DNA from 3 places in the Serratia ureilytica genome. Region 3 is predicted to be linked to each of the others. Evidence: predicted binding sites of a transcription regulator. Region 3 holds the regulator's gene; each other region holds the start of a gene.

Region 1 (7,417 bases), 1.4 Mb from region 3:
AGGTGGTGGATCTGGCGGACTGCGCCAACCGGCTGGCGGGGGAGATGTCCTACGGCCAGCAGCGGCGGCTGGAGATCGCGCGCGCCATGTGCACCGCGCCGGAGATGATCTGCCTCGACGAACCGGCCGCCGGGCTGAACCCGGTGGAGACGGCCGCGCTGAGCCGCATCATCCGCTTCCTGCGCCGGGATCACGGCATCACGGTGCTGCTGATCGAGCATGACATGGGCATGGTAATGGAGATCTCCGATCGGGTGATCGTGCTCGATCACGGCGATGTGATCGCTCGCGGCACGCCGCAGGAGATTCAGCACAACGAGGCGGTGATCGCCGCTTACCTGGGCGCGGACGAAGAGGAGCTGGCGGGATGAGCGAAGCGATGTTGGAATTTCGCGAGGTCGATGTGTTTTACGGGCCGATCCAGGCGCTGCGCCAGGTGTCGCTGCAGGTGAACGCCGGGGAGACGGTGGCGCTGATCGGCGCCAACGGCGCGGGCAAGTCCACGCTGTTGATGTCGATCTTCGGTCAGCCGCGCATCGCCGGCGGGCAGATCCTGTTTCGCGGCGAGGACATCAGCCGCCGCTCCACGCACTTTGTTGCCAGCAGCGGCATCGCGCAGGCGCCGGAGGGGCGGCGCATCTTTCCGGACATGAGCGTGGAGGAGAACCTGCTGATGGGCACCATCACTGTCGGCAATCGCTACCTGGAAGAGGATTTACCGCGCATGTTCGAGCTGTTTCCGCGCCTGAAAGAGCGGCGCAACCAGCGGGCGATGACCATGTCCGGCGGCGAACAGCAGATGCTGGCGATCGCCCGCGCGCTGATGAGCCGGCCGAAGCTGTTGCTGCTGGATGAGCCGAGCCTGGGGCTGGCGCCGATCGTGGTGCGGCAGATCTTCGGGGTGCTGCGCGAACTGACCCGCAGCGGCATGACGCTGTTTCTGGTGGAGCAGAACGCCAACCATGCGCTGAAACTGTCCGATCGCGGCTATGTGATGGTCAACGGCCAGATCCGCCTCACCGGCAGCGGGGAAGAACTGTTGAACGATCCGCAGGTGAGAAAGGCGTATCTGGGCGGCGGCTGACAGCCGCCTGCGGGCAGGGAAGCCCGCGTTCATTTTTCGGCGTCGCGCTCTTGGCCATCGTAGTGCGAGCGGGCTGCCCTGAAGGCGTCGGCGGAGGAGATAATCCACGACCAGAGCGGTAGCATGTTGAGCAGCATTTCTTCCCCCGCCTCGGTGATGGTGTAAACCACGCGGGGCAGTTTTTCCTGATAATCGCAGCGCGATATCAACCCATCCCGCTCGAGATGGCGCAGCGTCCGCGTCAGCATTCTCTGCGTCACGCCCGCTAATTGGCGGCCTAGTTCGCCGTGGCGCAGCGGCCCGTGGGTGCCCAGGAGATGCAATACGCCCAGCGACCAACGGTTGCCCGCATGCGCGAGGATCTCGCGCTTCAATCCTTCATCGTCGTTGCTCAATGCTTCACAGAACGCTTGCGAAAATTGCAGCAGCGCTTCCCGATCGCTCGTCATATTCCTCCCCGGTATCACGCGTGTACCTAATTGAACCCGTTTTTGTCAGCTGTCAGGATGACGCAGTGTCAAGACAGGAGGCAAGCATGAAATCCACAAATCCATCCATCAATACCGTGCTCATACTCGGCGCCGGCGAACTGGGGCTGCCGGTACTGCGAGCGATGAGCCGGCAGGCTCGGTTATCTCCATCTTTAAAAATCAGCGTACTGCTCCGGCCGGAGGCCGCCCGCGCCGTGAGCGGCCCGCTCCGGGCGCGGCGGGATGAGCTGGCGCGGCTCGGGATCGCCGTGGTGGAAGGCGATCTGCAGCAAAGCGGGGTGGAGGCGCTGAGCGTGCTGCTGCGTGGCTTTGATGCGGTAATCAACTGCAGCGGCTTCGTTGGCGGGGCGGGCACGCAGATAAAGATCACCCAGGCCGTTTTGCAGGCCGGCGTGGCGCGCTACTTCCCGTGGCAGTTCGGCGTGGACTACGATGTCGTCGGTAAAGGCAGCGGGCAGCCGGTGTGGGATGAACAGCTCGAGGTGCGTCACCTGCTGCGCGCGCAGAGCGCAACGGAGTGGGTGATTGTTTCCACGGGCATTTTCACCAGCTACCTGTTTGACTCGGGTTTTGGCGTGGTGGATGCGGAACGCAAAACCGTGCGCGCGCTGGGCGATTGGCAGTATGCGGTGACGCTGACCACTCCCGAGGACATTGGCCGGCTGACGGCCGCGATTTTTTTCCATCGGCCCGCGTTTCGCAACCAGGTGGTCTATATCGCCGGGGACACGCTGACCTACCGTGAGCTTGCCGATCTTATGCAGGCGCACTGGGGCGTGGAGGTCAACAGAGTCCTGTTGGACAAAGAGCGGCTGCAGGCGGAGGTGCGGAATCATCCGCATGACGTCGGCGCGAAATACCGGTTGGCTTTCGCCCGACCCGACGGCGTGGCCTGGGATAAGGCGAACACCTTCAATGCGCGCCAGGGCATGGCCGCCACCACCGCCGGCCAGTGGCTGGCTTCTCAGGGTGGTTAATCGCCTGTGCGCCGCAGTCAGAACTGGCGCTGCATCCAGCGCACGTTCAGCCGCACCAGCGCGATGATGGCTCTGGAGAGCAGCCGCAGCCCGCCGGGCATGTCGCGGCGGCGAATGTCCAGCAGCAGCACGGTGCGCACCTGCGGGCTGTCGTTCCATACCTCGTGTTCGAAGGTATCGTCCCACAGCATGAACTCCCCTTCGCGCAGCCGGTATTCGCGGCCATCCACCTTCAGCACCGCCGCCGGCGCGCCGTCGGCGCGTTTGGGCATGTCCAGCACCAGATAGCCGCGCAGAATGCCGCGGAACGGGCCGCGATGGGGCGGCACCTGTTTGCCGGGCGCCAGGAAGGAGAGCGACGCGGACAGCACGTCCGGCGAGGAGGCGATCAGCGCCGCCAGCGTCGGGCAGCGTGCCAGGTTGCGGGGGATGGGCTGGCCATAGGCCTTCATGATGAACATGCGCCAGTCGCGCGCGTCGTTGGCGGAGATGGACGCCTGCTGGCTCATGATCTCGTGGAAGCGCGGGATATTGTGCAGATCGTGGGCGACCGTCAGCGCCTCTTCGCGGATCTGCCGCCATTGGGCGGTAAAGCGTTCGGCGTCGGGGAAGAGGGCCGCGCTGTCGAGCACCGGCTGGCCCTGGATGCGGCGATCGTAAACATTGCGCAGGGCAAGTACGGACCAATCATAAATCGCGGACATCATAATGACCTCGCCTCAGGAAACGCCAAAGGGACACTGCGCGGGTCTTCGGCGCGGCGCGTGGACGGCCGGGGAAGAGCGGCAGGAAAAATTGGTACGCTTCAATAGATTAGCACAGCATTTTGGCAACCGTGCGTCGGTGAGCGTGTCGATGGGCGGTGAAAAAAACCACACAATTAAAATGTGACGCGTATCGCATTTAGCGGGCCGGTTGGTTAAAATATCGCGACTTGCCCGCACCTGTCCGGATTTTTTTTACCATGGAACACGCTCCCGTTTCCCGCTCAACCGCCTGGTTGCGCGTGGTCATCCTCGCCGTCTCGGCCTTTATATTCAACACCACCGAGTTTATTCCGGTCGGTCTGCTGAGCGATATCGCCGCCAGCTTTTCGATGCAAACCGAACAGGTCGGCTTGATCATTACCATTTACGCCTGGATCGTCGCCGCCGCCTCGCTGGCGTGCATGCTGCTGACCAGCAAGATCGAGCGCCGCAAACTGTTGATCGGCGTGTTCATGCTGTTTATCGCCAGCCACATACTGACCGCCGTGGCCTGGAACTTTACCACGCTGGTTATCTCGCGCGCCGGCGTGGCGCTGGCGCACTCGGTGTTCTGGTCGATCACCGCCTCGCTGGCGATCCGCGTGGCGCCGCCGGGCAAGAAAGCCCAGGCGCTGAGCCTGCTGGCGGGCGGCACCGCGCTGGCGATGGTGCTCGGGTTGCCGCTCGGGCGGGTGGTGGGGCAGTTGCTCGGCTGGCGCATGACCTTTATCGGCATCGCGGTGTGCGCCACCCTGGCGCTGGTGCTGCTGTGGCGCCTGTTGCCGGTGCTGAAAAGCGAGCACTCCGGTTCGCTGGCCAGCGTGCCGCTGCTGTTCAAGCGCCCGGCGCTGATGGCGCTTTACATGCTGACCATCATTGTGGTGACGGCGCACTTCACCGCCTACAGCTACATCGAGCCGTTTATCCAGACCGTGGCCGGGCTGTCGGATAACTTCACCACGCTGATGCTGTTGCTGTTCGGCGCCGCCGGCATCGTCGGCAGCCTGCTGTTCAGCCGCTACAGCGAGCGTTTTCCTTCCGGCTTCTTTATCGGCGCCATTACGCTGCTGGCCTTGAGCCTGCTGCTGCTGTTGCCGGCCGCCGGCAGCGAAAGCCATCTGACGGTGCTGTGCATCTTTTGGGGCATGGCGATCATGGCGATCGGCCTGTCGATGCAGGCCAGGGTTTTGAGCCTGGCGCCGGACGCCACCGACGTGGCGATGGCGATCTTCTCCGGCCTGTACAACTTCGGCATCGGCAGCGGCGCGCTGCTGGGCAATCAGGTGAGCCTGCATCTGGGCATGGGCAACATCGGCTTCGTCGCCGCGCCGCTGGCGCTGATCGCCCTCGGCTGGTGCTTGCTGAGCGCCTACCGCAGCGAACGGCTGCAGCACCACCACAGCCGTTAACCTGCCGATTCGGGATGCCGCTGCGGCATCCCGCGCTACATTTTCCTGCTATAAAACAGGCTGCTGCAGCGTTTTATGCTTAACTTTTTTTCATAGTCTGCTAATTAAAAATTTAACTCCGACGCCGCTTCGCTAGCATAGAAAGTCATCAAAAATGTTAATGCGAGGTTAACGGTGAGTGACTCTGTAGCGGCGTCGCCGATCCATGCGCGGGATTTGGCGGCCAGAATCGACGCCTTGCCCGCGTCGGCCGGCCTGTGGCGCTTTATCATTCTGCTGTCGCTGGGCGGCTTTTTCGAACTCTACGATCTGTTCCAGACCGGCTATATCAGCACCGGCCTTATCGCCGACGGCATTTTCCACACCGGCGCGCAGGGCGTCTTCGGCGTGTCGGATCAGGCGGCCTTCGCCTCCGCCACCTTTCTCGGCCTGTTCGTCGGCGCCAGCCTGCTGAGCCCGTACGCCGATCGCTTCGGCCGGCGCGCCACCTTCATGTTCGCCCTGATCTGGTATGGCGCCTTCTCGCTGCTGCTGGCGTTTCAACAGCAGGCGGAGTGGGTGATCTTTCTGCGCTTTCTGGTGGGCGTCGGGCTCGGCATTGAGCTGGTGACCATCGATACCTACCTGACGGAGTGGGTGCCCGCGCATCTGCGCACCCGGGCTTTCGCCTTCGCGTTCTTCGTGCAGTTCCTGTCGGTGCCGGCGGTGGCGCTGATGTCCTGGTGGCTGGTGCCGCAGACGATTTGGGGCCTGAGCGGCTGGCGCTACGTGGTGATCGCCGGCGCGCTGGCTTCGCTGGTGATTTGGCTGGTGCGCAAGGGGCTGCCGGAGTCGCCGCGCTGGCTGGTGCAGCAGCGGCGCTATGCGCAGGCCCGGCAGGTGATGCGGGATATGGAGCGGCGCTGCGGCGTGGCAGCCACGGACTTCCCGTCGCGCCCGGTTGACGATGCCGAGGGCGCGCCGCTGCGCGGCCGCTTTCGCGATATCTGGGCGCCGCAGTATCGCGATCGCACGCTGATGCTGGTGGTGATGAATTTCTTTCAGGCCATCGGCTTCTTCGGCTTCGGCAACTGGCTGCCAGCGCTGCTGTCGGGCAAGGGCGCTTCGGTCACCCACAGCCTGCTGTACGCTTTCTTCATCACGCTGGCCTACCCGCTGGGCTCGCTGCTGTGCAGCTTCTACGCCGACAAGATGGAGAATAAGTGGCAGATCGTGTTGTCTTGCCTGGTGACGGTGATCTTCGGCTCGCTGTTCGCGCTGCAGAACAACCCGCTGTGGCTGATCCTGTGCGGCTTCTTCATCACCTGGTCCAACGCCTGGCTGACCTACAGCTACCACTCCTATCAATCCGAGATCTTCCCGACCCACATCCGCGCCCGCGCCGTCGGTTTCTGCTACTCCTTCAGCCGGCTGTCGACGGTGTTCAGCAGCATCATTATCGGCATTATCTTGCAGTACGGCGGTTCGCTGGGGGTGATCGCGTTTATCGTCGCCAGCATGCTGATCGTGATGCTGGTGATCGGGCTGTTCGGCCCGAAAACGCGCGGCATCGATCTGGAAAACATCTGACGTTTTGCGCCGGCGGCGACGCCGGCCTCTTCAGCAAAAAAACTCGCGATCATGCGAAAATTATTCCGTTATCACTGCCTTTGCGCCTGCCGTACTGTTAACCCGTCCAAAATCCAATTCGATACCGAGCGGGGAACACGTCATGAGCACTCTTACCGCGCCCGATGGCGCACGCATTTTCTATAAGGATTGGGGCCGCGGCCAGCCGATCCTGTTCTCGCACGGTTGGCCGCTGTCCGCCGATGCCTGGGACAACCAGATGCTGTTTTTCGGCCAGAGCGGGTTCCGCGTGATCGCCCACGATCGCCGCGGCCACGGCCGTTCTGATCAAACCTGGCACGGCAACGACATCAACCAATACGCCGACGATCTGGCCCTGCTGATCGAAACGCTGGATCTGCGCGATCTGATCCTGGTCGGCCATTCCACCGGCGGCGGCGAAGTGGCGCGCTACATCGGCCGTCACGGCAGCGATCGGGTGGCGAAGGTGGTGCTGGTCGGCGCCGTACCGCCGCTGATGCTGCAGACGCCGGTCAACACAGAGGGCACGCCGATGGCGGCGTTCGACGGCATTCGCAGCGGCGTGGCGGGCAACCGCTCGCAGTTCTTCAAAGAGCTGGCGGTGCCGTTCTATGGCTTCCACTGCGACGAGGTGGAGAGCAACGCGGGGCTGATCGACAGCTTCTGGCTGATGGGCATGCAGGGCGGCGTGAAAGGGCAATACGACTGCGTGCGCGCGTTCTCCGAAGTGGATTACACCGCCGATCTGCTGGCGATCGACAAGCCGACGCTGCTGGTGCACGGCGACGCCGATCAGATCGTGCCGATCGGCGCCTCGGCGCTGAAAGCCGCTAAGCTTATGCAACAGGCGGAGCTGAATGTTTACGCCGGCGGCTCTCACGGTTTGGCGCAGGCCGATCCCGATCGCTTCAACGCCGATCTGCTGGCCTTCATCCAGAATTCGCCGTTTTAAGGGGGCGCGATGAACCTGACTGTTATCGTCGCCCGCTGCGCGCAGCGGCTGCACGCGCCTGCGGTGCGCTGGGTGCTGCTGCTCGCGATCTGCGCCGCCTATATTCAGGGCGGGCTGGTCAAGGCGCTGAACGTTGAGGGCGCCATCGCCGAGATGGCCCACTTCGGC
Region 2 (7,417 bases), 2.3 Mb from region 3:
CGAGCGCTGATCTGCCTGGTTCGCCAACTGCTGGTGTTCCAGCAGTTGCAGGTAACCGACCCTGAACGCCAACAGAAAAAAACAGACCAGCATGCCGGCGCAAATCCAGCCGAAACGAACTGTGGAATAGGTTTTACCGCTCTTTTTGGTCGATGGCGCCACTGTTGTGTTAACCCTGCGTTTTTATTCGGTTTATCGTGTTATTTCAGTCTACCTTGCCGGAAATGGTCAGGAGATTGCAGTTTGTAAGAAAGTAAAAACAAACCGCATCACCGTTGCACATCCGCACTGTCGTTTAACTGCGGTTTAGTTTGCGCCGCGTCGCCGGGCTGGGGCGCGTTGGCCGGATCGAAAATGTGGTCGAGGATCGCGCGCGCGGTCGGCCCCGCCACCACGCCGTCGCCGCCGCCGTTTTCCAGGATCAGCGCCATCGCCACCCGGGGGTTTTTGTAGGGGGCGAACAGCGTATAAAAGATGTGATCGCGCAGCCGCACCGGAATCATTTTGGCGTTGTAAGTCTGGTTTTGCTTCAGGCTGAACACCTGCGAGGTGCCGGATTTAGCGGCAATCTGGTACGGCGCGGTATGGAACAGCTTGTATCCGGTGCCGTTCGGCAGGTTGGCCATGCCATACATGCCGTTGCGCACAATGCCCCAGTAAGGCGAACGGGGATCGCCAATCTGCAGCGCCTGCGTCGGCGGCTGATAACGCGTGACCCGGTTGCCCTGCTGCAGCGAATACAGCAGGTGCGGCGTTTTCACCTTACCGTTGTTGATCAGCGTAGTCAGCGCTTTCACCATCTGAATAGGCGTCGCCACCCAATATCCCTGGCCGATGCCGACCGATACCGTATCCCCCTGATACCAGACTTTTTTGTGCACCTTCAGCTTCCAGTCGCGGCTTGGCAGCACGCCGCGGTACTCTTCGTTCAGATCGATGCCGGTCGACTGGCCGTAACCAAACTGGCTCAGCCAATGGTGAATGCGATCGATGCCCATCTCATACGCCACCTGATAAAAGAAGGTATCGGCGGACTCTTCTATCGCTTTGGTGACGTTGAGCATGCCGTGACCGGTCTTCAGCCAGTCGCGATAGCGCCGCTCGGTGCCGGGCAGCGTCCAGGTCGGCGCGCCGAAAAAGGTGGTGGTGGGCGTGATCACCCCGGCAAACAGCGCCGAAACCGCCATGTAGGGCTTCACCGTCGACGCCGGCGGGTACAGCCCCTGGGTGACGCGGTTGATGAGCGGCAGATCCGGGTTGCGGAGCAGCGCCTTATAGGCCTGATAGCCGATGCCTTTGACGAAGGGATTGGGATCGTAACTGGGGCTGGAGACCATCGCCAGAATGCCGCCGTCGCGCGGATCTTCCACCACCACCGCGGCGCGTTGCCCCTTCAGCACCGATTCGATGTACTGCTGCAGCGGCAGATCCAGCGTCAGGTAGATGTTTTTGCCGGCCTGCGGCGGCTGCTCCTTCAGCAAGCGGATCACCCGCCCGTGGTTATCCACCTCCACCTCCTGATAGCCGGTGGTGCCGTGCAGCTCGGACTCGTAATAGGCCTCGATGCCCTGTTTGCCGATGTTGCGATCGGCGGCATAGTTCTCGCTCAACCCGGCCTTGTCCAGGCGCTTGAGATCGCTGTCGTTGATCTTCGACACGTAGCCCAGCACGTGCGCCAGCTGCGCGCCGTAAGGATATTCGCGCTGCTGATAGGTATCGATAGTCACCCCGTCGAAACGGTATTGATTGACGGCGAAACGCGCCACCTCGGTGTCGTTCAGCCCCGCTTTTAGCGTTATCGGCTTGTAGCGGCTGTTGTGGTGCATGTCGTCGCGAAACGCGCTGATATCTTCCGGCGTCAGATCGACGATCGGCGTCAACGCCTGCAGCAGCGCCGATATATCGGTGATTTTGCTGGGCGTGATCTCGATGCGATACAGTGTCACGTTTCGTACCAGCGGAATGCCGTTGCGATCGAAGATCAGCCCGCGGCTTGGGGCGATCGGCAACATCTTGATGTCATTCTGGTTGGAGCGCGTCTGGTAAAAGCCGTGCTGGCGAATTTGCAGCCGGTAGAGGTTGACGACCAGCGCGCCGAAACAGACCACCACCAGCGCCAGCGCCACGGCCGCCCGGCGGATAAACAGCATCTCTTCCGCGGAGTGGTCGCGAATTTTTTCTTTTAACAGGGCCATGCGGAGCCGATACCTTTTGCGTCACATTTCCCCGCAAAATCAGGGAACTGAAAAGCCGGCAAGCATAGCGTTATCGGGCGCGACGCCCCATGAAAAGGTTGCTAATGAAATGGCATAACTGTTTCAGCATATTGGAATGTTACCGGCGGCGATTTTTTCACCGCGCGCCCCATTGAGCCGCCGTTCCTCTCAATGCTACAATGTGATCCTTATCACACTATTACCGTTATTCTCCTCCGCATTTTCCTGTCGGCGCCCTGCCGGATGCGGCTTTTTGTTACATAGGATCGAGTTCGATGAGTACCATTGCCACCGGTTTAATCATGATGCGCTGGGAGTTGCTGAGCGCCGTGATGATGTTCTTCGCCAGCCAGTTAAACGTCGTTTGCCGTAAAACCAGCCGCAATGGCATGGCGTTCATGTTCAGCAGCCTGGGCCTGTTTACCGCCTGCTGGTTCGTGATGGGCCTGATGGGCATTCACTTCACCCTCGAAGCCTTCACCCAATTCTGGTCATCGGCCTGGGATCGCTACGTGGACGTGGTCAGCACCATGCCGGTCGATTGGCCGATGCCGTAATCTCGCCGCAGGGGGCAACTCAGGCCGCCCCTGCAATCAGTCCGCTTCCGCAGACGGCGCCGCCGCCAGCCGCGCCATCAGCGCCCCCGCTTCGAGCAACAGCGCCTGCTCCCGCTCGGACAGACAGCTTTCCATCGCCGCCAGCAACCACGCCTCACGTCGGACGCGGCTTTGCTGCAGCAAACCCAGCCCGGCGGACGTCAGCCGCACCCGCACCCGGCGTTTGTCTTCGGCATCCGGCGTGCGCACCAGCAGCCCCTCGGCTTCCAGCTCGCGCAACGCGGCCGCCAGGTTTGAGGAGCGCATACGCTCCGACTCCGCCAGCAACGACGGCGTCGCCTCGCCGCCATGGCGATCGATAGCCCCCAACAGCATCAGCTGGGCCCAGGATTTTTCGTCGCTGCGCGACTCGCGCCGCATGCGGCGCACCAGCGACATTAACTGCGTGCGCAGCAGCGTCACGTCTTCAGGATGATCTTTTTTCATTGGCATCAATAGATAACGATAGATTCAATCGTACTTTCACACCGGGGGCAGGAACGGTCAACCGAAATTGGCGCGAGAGAAACCCCAGGCCGCTATTTGCGCGCGCCGGGACTGGCCAGCAACGCGCCATCCATCAGGAAAGCGAACAGCAAACCGATACCGCCGCCGAGCAGCACATTAAACGCCCTTTCCGCCGCGATTTCCGGCGCTTTTCCGGCGATAATCAATGCACAGGCGATGCAGGCGCAACGCACGCCAAAGCCTAAGGCATAACGATGAAAAGAGACCAATGTCAGCATCGTGGCCACGGTAAGCAGTTCGTAGCCCATATCGCTATGCGGTATGAGATACCCCAGCAAAATGCCGGCGGGAACCCCCATCAACGCACCTGACGCCCGCTGACGAAGCTTATTGCGCGTGGTCGCCATATCGCCGGTGATCACGCTGACGGCCGACCAGATCACCCATTGACCATAATCGAGCTGCCGCCATTCGACGAGCGCGGCAGACAGCCCGACGGCAAAAATCACGGCCAACAACGCTTCACCGCAGGCGACCCGGGCGCCAAATCCTTCGCTGCGGTGCAGTTTAAGGTAATGACGCCATGCATTTTCAAACGGCAGATAAGCCCGTTGCCGGTGCTCTATCAGCGCGAGCGCCAACACCGGCAAAGCGGCCACCCAGAGATAGGGAAACAGTGCCCAGGCGCGTTGGATCATTGGCGCGTGCGTGCCGCCTTCTGCAATCTCGCACGCCAGATAAAGGGCCGGGATAAAGATAAAATTACCCAAGGATCGCAATTTGCCGCCGCAGGCGGATATCCCCACCGCCGCCGCCGCCGCAAAAACGCATGCCAAAATGAAGGTCGCCGGCGCCCGCATGGCGTACAGCAACGTCATGAAAACCGACAGCAGCGCAGCCGCATGCAGCATGACGCCGAGCGGCGCCAACTCAACCCTTTCGAACACGATAAACAGCGATATGGTAACCACCGAAGCCTTCAGCCAGTCGACGTTTCCGGTCGCCAGAGTCAGCGCCAGCAGCGGCGCCAACATCCACGCGCCCCGCAGCAGCAGCCGCAGGTTGATTTCGGCACGCAGCTGCATCAACGTTCGCCCAGCTGTTCCAGCGTGACGATATCGGCGATCGTCGCGAGCGTTTCCATGGAGATCCGGTGTTCTTGCGCGGTGGCTGCGGCGCAGGCCTCTTCCAGCACCCACACCTGATAATCACGATCGTGCGCGTCACGCGCCGTCGCCTGTACCGCCCAGGTGCTGCTGACCCCGCAAATTACCAGCCGCTCGATGCGGCGGGCGCGCAGTATCGCGTCCAGATTGGTGCCATAAAAAGCGCTGACGCGCGGTTTTACGATCGTTAATTCGCCCAGCTCTGACGCCAAATCGGGATGAAAAGCCGTCCCGGGTTGATCCAATGCGATAGCGCCAAATTGATGTGCCTGGCCGAACATCCGGGATTGTTTGGGCTGATCGATATAACCGGCGGCGAACCCGACTTTGACCAAAATACGCAGCCAATCCTTGCGCCGCGCGAGCGCTAATGCGCTGTTTGCCCGCACGATGACGTCGCGCTCAATGACCTGCTGCGCAGAACGCGCGATTTTTCCCTCAGGATGGGTGATATCAACGATGTAATCCAAAGCGATCAATGCGGTATTCATAGAGAGCTTCTCCTTGCCGCCGACACGACGATATGGGTAGAAGATGGGGCCGCCGAGCGGCCAGGAGGAGTAGCTTAAAATAAATACCTATGATAATATAGCTATTAATTTATAGCAAAATGTAACGACACGGCTGGCTTTACGTCTGCTCACGCAATTCTTCCGCGCCAGCCCATTCGCAGTGTTATTATTAACGTGCTTAATATCCCCTCCAAATTCAACGTGGTACGACAAATCAATGGAAGCGTGGAAAGTCAATCTGATCTCGGTCTGGCTCGGGTGTTTCTTCACCGGGCTGGCGATGAGCCAAATCCTCCCTTTTCTGCCGCTGTACGTCGAACAACTTGGCGTCAGCGATCATCAATCCCTCAGCCTGTGGTCCGGGCTGGTATTCAGCGGCACCTTTTTGGTCTCGGCGGTGGTGTCGCCGCTGTGGGGCAGCCTGGCCGACCGCAAAGGCCGTAAGCTGATGCTGCTGCGCGCTTCGCTGGGCATGGCGATCGTCATCGCGCTGCAGGGGCTGGCCACTAACGTGTGGCAGCTGTTCGCGCTGCGCGCCCTGATGGGGCTGACGTCCGGCTATATTCCCAACGCCATGGCGCTGGTCGCCTCGCAGGCGCCGCGCGATAAAAGCGGCTGGGCGCTGGGCACGCTCTCGACCGGGCAGATCTCCGGCGTGATCGCCGGGCCGCTGCTGGGCGGGTTGATGGCCGACCATCTGGGGCTGCGGGTGGTGTTTTTCGTCACTTCCGGGCTGATGTTCGTCAGCTTCCTGGTGACGCTGTTCCTGATTAAAGAGCGGCGCATCACGGTGAAAAAAGCGGATCAGCTGAGCGGCAAGGCGGTATTCCGGTCGCTGCCCTATCCGGCGCTGATCGTCACCCTGTTCGTTTGCACCCTGATGATCCAGCTGGCCAACTCCTCCATCAGCCCGATCCTGACGCTGTTCATTCGCGAACTGTCGGGCAACGTCAGCAATATCGCCTTCGTCAGCGGCATGATCGCCGCCGTGCCCGGCATCGCGGCGCTGATCTCCGCGCCGCGCCTCGGGCGGCTCGGCGATCGCATCGGCACCGCGCGCATTCTGATCGCCGCGCTGCTGTTCACCACCGGCCTGTTCGCCGTGATGGCCTGGGTGAATACGCCGCTGCAGCTGGGCATTCTGCGCTTTCTGCTGGGCTTCGCCGATGGCGCGCTGATGCCGGCGGTGCAGGCGCTGCTGCTGAAGTATTCCTCCGATCAGGTGACCGGGCGCATCTTCGGCTATAACCAGTCATTTATGTATCTGGGCAACGTGGTCGGCCCGCTGCTGGGTTCGGGCATTTCGGCGATGATGGGGTTCCGTTGGGTGTTCGCCGTGACGGCGGTATTGGTGCTGTTCAATGCGCTGCAGCTGCGCCATCAGTTCAAAAAAGTGCAGCCTAAACGCGCGGGATAGCGGGGAATGCGAGGGAAGCGCCTCAAGCAGTGGCGGGACAATGACGCCCATCAACCGTGCCGCCACTGCCAAAGGCGGCCGTAGCCTACTCGACGCGATGAACGTTTGGTATTTATGTAAGTAAATAAAGTGTTGCAGGCGCGTAGAGGGCCGCCGCAGCGGCCCTTTTGCATCAGAACATGGTGTTGTCGTTGGCCGATTTTTCCGGCACATCCTGATTGACGTCCCAATGCTCGGTGATTTTCCCCTGATCGTTCACCCGATAAATATCCACGCTGGCAGTGCCGCGATCCTGCGGGTTATTTTGATATTTGACGTGAACGTAGACCAGATCGCCGTTGACCGCGCTGCGGTATATTTTAGCGCTGTACTGCGGGTTGTCTTTGAAGGTCTGGCTGAAGAAATCGAGGAACGGCTTGATGCCGTCGCCGACGAACGGGTTATGCTGCTTGTAGTTTTCCACAATCAGCTTCCGCGCCACGCCGATGTCATGGCGGTTGAAGAAGCCCGCGTACAGATCTTCCACCACCTTCAGCTTTTGCTGAGCATGATGATAACCGCCCTTGCCGGCCGATTTGTAAGACGCCGCCTGATCCGTTGACAGCGCCGGGTAACTCGCCAGCAGGCCGCCGACGATCGCACAGGTGATCAATGCCTTTTTCATAACTGCTCCTTAGTTTCCTGAGTGACCTACAATTTTCAGCTGCCCTTTCAGATGGGTGAAGCTGCCGTCCTTGGCGGCGATGTTGGTGTACACCTCGCCGCGCTCGAAGTCCTCGATATGCGTCACGTTGTCGCCGGACTGCGGCTCATGCCAGTAGACCATGTAGACCTTCGGCCGAATTTCCACCGCGGTGTACTGCACGGTATCGGTGATGCCCTGCGACGCCTCGCCGATGCCGGTGAAGGTCATGGTCTTGTCATCGGTAAAATCCAGCTTGAAGGCGAAATCGCCAAAGGTCACCTGCACCACTTTACCAACCGCAATAAACTGCCCGTGTTTTTCCGTCATCGTCGCCGCCTTACTGTTTGTCAGGGAGGT
Region 3 (7,417 bases):
GCCCGTCAGGCGTTTTGCATTTGCGCTTTAGTGTTTTTTTATGCATATTTCGTGATTACATTTTCATTATAACATCGCGATAGCGCTGAAAAACCTTCAGGGTGGAGCCGAAAATGACTGACAAATCCGCAGTGAGCCGCAGCACCTTTGACCAGGTGATCCTGCCTGTTTATGCACCCGCCCAGTTTGTGCCGGTGCGCGGCCAAGGCAGCCGGGTCTGGGATCAGCAGGGAAAAGAGTACATCGATTTTTCCGGCGGCATCGCGGTGACGGCGCTGGGGCACTGCCATCCGGCGCTGGTCGAGGCGCTCAAACGCCAGGGCGAAACCTTGTGGCATACCAGCAACGTCTTCACCAATGAACCGGCGCTGCGCCTGGCGAGCAAATTGATCGACGCCACCTTCGCCGATCGGGTGTTCTTCGCCAACTCCGGCGCAGAGGCCAACGAGGCGGCGTTCAAACTGGCGCGTCATTACGCTATCACCCGCCACAGCCCCTATAAAACCAAAATCATCGCCTTCTATAACGCGTTTCACGGCCGCACGCTGTTCACCGTGTCGGTGGGCGGGCAGGCCAAATATTCCGACGGGTTCGGGCCGAAGCCGGCCGACATCGTGCACGTGCCGTTCAACGATCTGGCGGCGGTGAAAGCGGTGATGGACGACCACACCTGCGCGGTGGTGATGGAGCCGATTCAGGGCGAGGGCGGCATTACGCCGGTCGACGCCGACTTCCTTAAAGGCGTGCGCAAACTGTGCGACCAACATCAGGCGCTGCTGGTGTTCGACGAAGTGCAAAGCGGCATGGGGCGCAGCGGCAAACTGTTCGCCTATATGCATTATGGCGTGACGCCGGACATTCTCACCACCGCCAAGGCGCTGGGCGGCGGTTTCCCGGTCAGCGCCATGCTGACCACCGAAGACATTGCGTCGGTGATGCAGGTGGGCACCCACGGCACCACCTACGGCGGCAACCCGCTGGCCTGCGCGGTGGCGGAGGCGGCGCTGGACGTGATCAATACGCCGGAGGTGCTGAGTGGCATTGAGCAGCGTCATGCGCTGTATGTGCAGGTTTTGCAGCATATCGGCGATAAATACGGTATTTTCACCGCGATTCGCGGCATGGGGCTGCTGATTGGCGCCGAGCTGACGCCGCATTATCACGGCAGGGCGCGCGACTTCCTCACCGCCGCCGCCGCGCGTGGGTTGATGATCCTCAATGCCGGGCCGAACGTGATCCGTTTCGCGCCGTCGCTGGTGGTGGAGCTGCAGGATATCGAGGCCGGCATGGCGCTGTTCGAGCTGGCGGTGCAGGATGTGATCAACGCCTGAAGCCCGCGCGGCATATAACGGGGCGCGGCATGCCGCGCCCTTATTGATCGCGCAGTTTGCGCTTGAGCCAGATGCCGTGGTGCGGGCGCTGGCGCCAGGCCAGCGACGAAATGGTGTGCATCACGCTCAGGTGCGACAAAATGCGCCGCAGATGGCGCTCCATCTCGGTAACGGGCATGTCCGGATGCAGATCCGGCGGCTGCATGATGCCGCTGTTGCCGCTGCTCGGGCCGTCGTATTCCAACCGCTGCTGGCAGCTTTGCAGCGCGATTTCACAGGTCTGCAGATACTCTTCCGCCAGTTTCGGCGTCAGCATGTAGTGCTCGCGTGCCAGAATGGTCATGGCGTTCAGGTGTTCGACGATGAACTGGCTGTGAGTGACCCACAGCCGCATGTCCGCCAGATAGTTTGACGCGAACCCCGGCTCTTGCATCGCCTGATTGAGCGAGGTGAACAGCGCGTTGTGTGCCTGGTTGACCTGCATGCGGGTATAGGCCAACGCGGTGGCGTCCGGTTCCGGTTGCTTCAGCATCAGCCGCAGCGCGGCTTGATCGTTCTCCAGCGCCTGATGGGCATTCTTGCGCAGCAGCCCGCTTTGCCACTGCGGCCACAGCCAAATGGTGCCGCCGAACGCCAGCACGCAGCCGATCAGCGTATCGATCAGGCGCGGTACCAGAAAATGCGAGCCGTTCAGCGCCAGCAGCTGCAGGGTGTAAACCGCCGTGACCGTAAAGCCAATCACCGACAGCCCGTAGTTCTTGCGCGAAACCAGGTAGGCCAGCAGCGTGATCACCAGCATGATGCTCAGCGTTTCTCCCTCCGGCAACTGCAGCTGCAGCAGCCCGGCTGCCAGCAATAGCCCGGCAATCGTGCCCAGCGCACGGTGCTGAATACGCACCCGGGTGGCGTTATACCCGTTTTGGCTCACCAGCATGATGGTGAGCAGGATCCAGTAAGGCTTCGGCAGGTTGAATACCGCACCCAGGCTGCTGCCGACCGCCAGCGTTACGCCCAGCCGCGCGGCGTTGCGCAGGGCGGTGGATTTGAACGACAGATAGCTGACCAGCGCCGGCCAAAACGGCAGGCGGTGCTGGCCGGGCATCAGGTCGCGGCGGTACAGCGGATGCTGGGTGCGCAGCAGGCGGGCGATGCGGCTGAAGTGGTAATAACAAAACTGGCCGACCGGATTATCGGGATGCTGCGCCGCCATTTTTTCCAGCGCCGCCAGCTCGTGGGTCATGGAGAAGCGCTTCGAATATTGATGATAGAGAATATCGTGCGCCACCACGCGCAGCCGGCCGGCGATCACCTGAGCATTGCGGCGAATGATCGCTTCGGCCTGGCTCTGCTCCACCAGTTTTTGCACCTCTTCCGGCAGATGCAGGCTGACGGTGATGTGCTCCTGCAGGTCCATCGCCACCTGAAAGGCGCGCTGCAGGCGCTTTTGCTCGAGATTGTTGGCGTGCGGCAGGAAATTAAGCTGTTGGTACAACAGGCTGATCAGGTCCATCACCTTTTGCTGGCGCACCAGCAGCGGCGGCAGCGCGGTCTGCGGATCGGTGTGCTGGGTCAGCAGCGAGTATTTGGCTTCGAAATAGTCCGCCAGTTCCAGATAGAGCTGGCTCAGCGTCTCGCGCATCGGCTGCTCTTTCCACAGCTTGAACCAGAACCAGGTGAATAAGCCATACCAGGCGGTGCCGATCGCGTACAGCAGCGGCGCCTGCCAGATAGGCACCGTGCCGGCCGTGCTGAGGGCGAAGATGGCGGCCACCAGCGCCGCCGGCAACAGCCGGGCGTGCAGCGGGCTGATTTCGCCGGTGACGCCGAGCAGCAGCGCCAGGCCCAGCATCAGCGCCGGCAGCGGCACGTGCCACAGCAGGGCCTGTTGCAGCAGCACGCTGCTGAAGGCGAACAGCGAACCGCCGACGATCAGTCGTTTAAAGAAGCGCTTATGCGGCGTATCCAGCCCGGCGATATTGCAGCAGGCGGGCACGAGGGAGAACATCAGGCCGAGCTGCAGCTGGCCTATCAGCAGGCCGAACAGCACCGGCAGGCACAACACCAGCGTTTGTCGCAGTGCGTAGTTGATTTCCGGGTGGTAGATCAGGCGGCGCCACATGGCAGAGAGCAGACAAAAAAACGGCGCAGACTGCGCCGTTTTTTCAGGGATTAACGGGTGCCGTAGACGACAATGGTTTTGCCGTGGGCGGAAATCAGGTTTTGATCTTCCAGCATTTTCAGAATACGGCCAACGGTTTCACGCGAGCAGCCGACGATCTGGCCGATCTCCTGACGGGTGATCTTGATCTGCATGCCGTCCGGGTGAGTCATGGCGTCGGGTTGCTTCGCCAGATTCAGCAGGGTTTGCGCGATGCGGCCGGTAACGTCCAGGAAGGCGAGGTTGCCCACTTTTTCGGAGGTGACCTGCAGGCGGCTCGCCATTTGGGCGGACAGACGCATCAGGATGTCCGGGTTCACCTGGATCAGCTGGCGGAATTTCTTGTAGGAAATTTCGGCCACTTCACAGGCGGTTTTCGCGCGAACCCAGGCGCTGCGCTCCTGGCCTTCTTCGAACAATCCGAGCTCGCCGATGAAATCCCCCTGGTTGAGGTAGGACAGGATCATCTCTTTACCTTCTTCATCCTTGATCAGCACCGCGACGGAGCCTTTCACGATGTAGTAAAGCGTTTCGGCCTTTTCACCTTGGTGAATCAGCGTACTCTTCGATGGATATTTGTGGATATGGCAATGAGACAGGAACCATTCGAGAGTAGGGTCTGTTTGCGGTTTGCCGAGAACCATTCGCTGTTATCCTCTGTTGTTATCGCTGCCTTGTGTCACAGGGGTCAGAGTTCCCTGTAAAACCCGCCTGTAGCCGCAGTTATGAGCGAGGGCTACCGGCAAGTTTTGAGGCGTGTCATAAAAATACGCTGTCGCTCTAGCATATTAACTTGCCGTAAGCGCTGCAAGCTACATTCTGTTAACATACCGGTAAAGGAGCCTTTCTCTGGGCGTTTCCCTGAAATTCAGTGTCCCGGAAAGATTTATTGCGGCTCTGTTTGTAGCACAGAGTAAGGCGGGTGTCTCGTGTTGTCTCGCTTCAGCATGATTAGCATCAGGTTACGTTGCCTGTTTCTATGCGAAAGCGTACTCTGATTTTAAGAAATCAACCGGAGTGACGAGAATGCAGGCAAGAGTTAAGTGGGTGGAAGGGTTAACGTTTTTGGGTGAATCGGCCTCCGGCCACCAGGTGCTGATGGACGGCAACGCCGGCGATAAAGCGCCCAGCCCGATGGAAATGGTGCTGATGTCGGTGGGCGGCTGCAGCGCGATCGACGTGGTGTCCATCCTGCAAAAAGGGCGCAACGACGTGCGCGACTGCGAGGTGAAGCTGACCTCCGAGCGCCGTGCAGAAGCCCCGCGGTTGTTCACCCATATCAACCTGCACTTCATCGTCACCGGCCAGGATCTGACCGACAAAATCGTAGAGCGAGCGGTGAACCTGTCGGCGGAGAAGTACTGCTCGGTGGCGCTGATGCTCAACAAGGCCGCCACGGTGACCCACAGCTTCGAGATCCGCCAGCCGGCGTAATCGAGACGGAGCGCGGCCCGCCGCCGCGCTCAACGCGTTTATTCGATCTTCTTGCCTTCCAGCAGCCGCTGCACCAGCGGCGCCATGATCAGCTCCATCGCCAGCCCCATCTTGCCGCCCGGCACCACTAACGTATTGATGTGCGAGATAAACGAGCCCTGCAGCATCGCCAGCAAATAGGGGAAGTCAATCTGATCCAGCCCGCGGAAGTGGATCACCACGAAGCTTTCATCCAGTGAGGGAATGGCTTTGGCGGCGAACGGGTTGGAAGTATCCACCGTCGGTACGCGCTGGAAGTTGATGTGGGTGCGCGAGAACTGCGGCGTGATGTAGTTGATGTAGTCTTCCATCGAACGCACCACCGAGTCCATCACCGCCTCGCGGGAGTGGCCGCGTTCGCCGGTATCGCGGATCAGCTTCTGTATCCACTCCAGGTTGACGATCGGCACCACGCCGACCAGCAGATCGACGTGGCTAGCCACGTCATGGTGTTCGGTGACCACACCGCCGTGCAGCCCCTCGTAGAACAGCACGTCGGTCGGCGCCGGCAGCGGCTCCCACGGGGTGAAGGTGCCCGGCACCTGATTGTAGGGTACCGCTTCGTCGTAGGTGTGCAGGTACTTGCGCGAACGGCCGGTGCCATTTTTGCCGTACTCGATAAAGCTCTGCTGCAGCAGACCGAAGTCGTTGGCCTCGGGGCCGAAATAGCTGATGTGTCTGCCCAGATCGCGCGCCTTGCGGATCGCCGCGTCCATTTCCGGCCGGGTGTAGCGGTGGAAGCTGTCGCCCTCCAGCTCGGCGGCGCGAATGTTGAGCTGTTGGAAGATTTTGCGGAACGCCACGCTGGTGGTGGTGGTGCCGGCGCCGCTGGAACCGGTCACCGCGATAACGGGATGTTTGGCAGACATGGTGGTTGTCACTCCGTGTTGAATGCGCCGGCGTCAGGGGATTATTGTGGCTCTTGTTGACGCTCTCTATGTCAGGAAAAAATGGCGCGCGCTGGTTTGCAATGTCCCATTGTTACCTGATTTTTTCCGTCAGTCATAGAACCGGGCGCCACTAAATTTCTTCCTGCCCGGCGCGGATCTGACCGCGCGGCATGATGTTGACGCTCTCATGCAGTTCCGACCACACCAGCACCACCTCGCCGTTTTTCAGCTGGCGGCGCACGTCCTCCACCTTCTGCTCCAGCGATCGTTCGTGCTCGCCGTAATCGGTGCCTTCACGCAGCACAAAGGATTCGATCAGGCTGTTCAGGGTGTCGGTTGCCAGTTCTTGCCAGGGAATGATCACGTCGGGATGTCCAGAGAAGGGGAAAGCCAGGCCGGAATGCGATGCTCCAGCCACATGTGCGGTTTTTTCAGCGTGCCGCCGACAAAGCCGACGTGGCCGCCGAACTCGGTCAGCTGATATTCGATATTGCGCGGCAGGCCGGCGACGTCGGGGATCACCTCATGGGTCATGAAGGGATCGTCCTTCGCATGGATGATCAGCAGCGGCGTTTGGATCGCCGGCAACAGCGGCAGGGCGCTGCAGCGGCGATAATAATCGGTGGCGTCGCTGAAGCCGTGAATGCGCGAGGTGATGGCGTCGTCGAATTCGCGGATGCGCCGCAACCCGTTCAGCTGTGACAGCTTGAGCGGCAGGGTGTCCGGGTAGTGCAACAGCTTGCGGGTGGCGTTTTGTTTCAGCTGCCCCAACAGGTAGCGCTGATAGACGCGGGAGAAACCTTGCTCCATGCGATAGGCGCAGGGCTCCAGCATCAGCGGCGCCGAGACCACCACCGCCGCCTGCAGCAGGCTGTCGGCGCCTTGCTGCGCCAGATAACAGGCCAGCATGTTGCCGCCGAGCGAAACGCCTACTGCCGCGGTTGGCACCTCGCCGTAGCTGTCGTGCAGCCAGCGCAGGAAGAAACGCGCGTCTTCGGTTTCGCCGGAGTGGTAGATGCGCTGTTTGCGGTTGGGCACGCCGCTGCAGCCGCGAAAGTGCATCACCACCCCGAGCCAGCCACGTTCGCGCCAGGCGTTGAGCAGGCCATGCGCGTAGGGGCTGTAGAAGCTGCCCTCCAGACCGTGGAACAGCACCGCGCGCGGTTTATCGCGCGCCTGCGCCGGATCCTCGCTCCAGGCGAGATCGACGAAATCGCCGTCGGGCAATTCCAGCCGTTGCCAATGCGGTTTCAATAACACGCGGCGGCGCACCAGCCGCGGCAACAGCGTTTGCAGGTGCGGGTTACTGGCCCCGGTCAGGGGGCGAAAGACGTCATGCATAGGCGGAGTAAAAATGTTGTTGGCGACTATTGTGAGATCCCAGGCGCACTGTTAGCTTCAATACCAATAACTGACAATGATACTGCAAAAAAGCGCCTTGGGTGAGGAGCACCCGTGCCATGGAACCGAGTTTATTCCTTTCGATGCTGGGCTTCCTGTGGGTCGCCGCCATCACGCCTGGCCCCAATAACCTGCTGCTGACCACCTCCGGCGCTCATTTCGGC

Evidence for each region. Region 3 encodes CRP, which controls carbon source genes, mostly activating them, when cyclic AMP is high. Its sites were predicted from a motif close to ATGTGANNNNNNTCACAT; they were not measured.
Region 1: J0X03_RS07725 (sugar transporter) is a predicted target of CRP. The motif match lies at 3,438-3,455, and genes of this name have one in related genera.
Region 2: J0X03_RS12160 (YjcB family protein) is a predicted target of CRP. The motif match lies at 2,396-2,413, and genes of this name have one in related genera.

What each region holds. Positions count from the first base shown of each region.
Region 1 covers NZ_CP071320.1:1,661,216-1,668,632, forward strand. Annotated here, with positions in the region: gene J0X03_RS07700 (ABC transporter ATP-binding protein) at 1-371, shown strand, start outside; gene J0X03_RS07705 (ABC transporter ATP-binding protein) at 368-1,084, shown strand; gene J0X03_RS07710 (winged helix-turn-helix transcriptional regulator) at 1,114-1,533, opposite strand; gene J0X03_RS07715 (aromatic alcohol reductase) at 1,620-2,552, shown strand; gene J0X03_RS07720 (aspartyl/asparaginyl beta-hydroxylase domain-containing protein) at 2,570-3,256, opposite strand; gene J0X03_RS07725 (sugar transporter) at 3,517-4,707, shown strand; gene J0X03_RS07730 (MFS transporter) at 4,882-6,276, shown strand; gene J0X03_RS07735 (alpha/beta fold hydrolase) at 6,419-7,249, shown strand; gene J0X03_RS07740 (DoxX family protein) at 7,259-7,417, shown strand, end outside.
Region 2 covers NZ_CP071320.1:2,624,722-2,632,138, forward strand. Annotated here, with positions in the region: gene J0X03_RS12150 (penicillin-binding transpeptidase domain-containing protein) at 1-162, opposite strand, end outside; gene mrdA (penicillin-binding protein 2) at 270-2,195, opposite strand; gene J0X03_RS12160 (YjcB family protein) at 2,492-2,773, shown strand; gene J0X03_RS12165 (MarR family winged helix-turn-helix transcriptional regulator) at 2,810-3,259, opposite strand; gene J0X03_RS12170 (FUSC family protein) at 3,352-4,365, opposite strand; gene J0X03_RS12175 (cysteine hydrolase family protein) at 4,365-4,937, opposite strand; gene J0X03_RS12180 (multidrug efflux MFS transporter) at 5,176-6,375, shown strand; gene J0X03_RS12185 (nuclear transport factor 2 family protein) at 6,548-7,039, opposite strand; gene J0X03_RS12190 (MoaF-related domain-containing protein) at 7,049-7,417, opposite strand, start outside.
Region 3 covers NZ_CP071320.1:308,649-316,065, forward strand. Annotated here, with positions in the region: gene argD (bifunctional acetylornithine/succinyldiaminopimelate transaminase) at 114-1,331, shown strand; gene J0X03_RS01400 (YccS/YhfK family putative transporter) at 1,372-3,450, opposite strand; gene crp (cAMP-activated global transcriptional regulator CRP) at 3,501-4,133, opposite strand; gene J0X03_RS01410 (OsmC family protein) at 4,516-4,923, shown strand; gene J0X03_RS01415 (phosphoribulokinase) at 4,962-5,831, opposite strand; gene J0X03_RS01420 (YheU family protein) at 5,983-6,216, opposite strand; gene J0X03_RS01425 (hydrolase) at 6,213-7,193, opposite strand; gene J0X03_RS01430 (LysE family translocator) at 7,313-7,417, shown strand, end outside.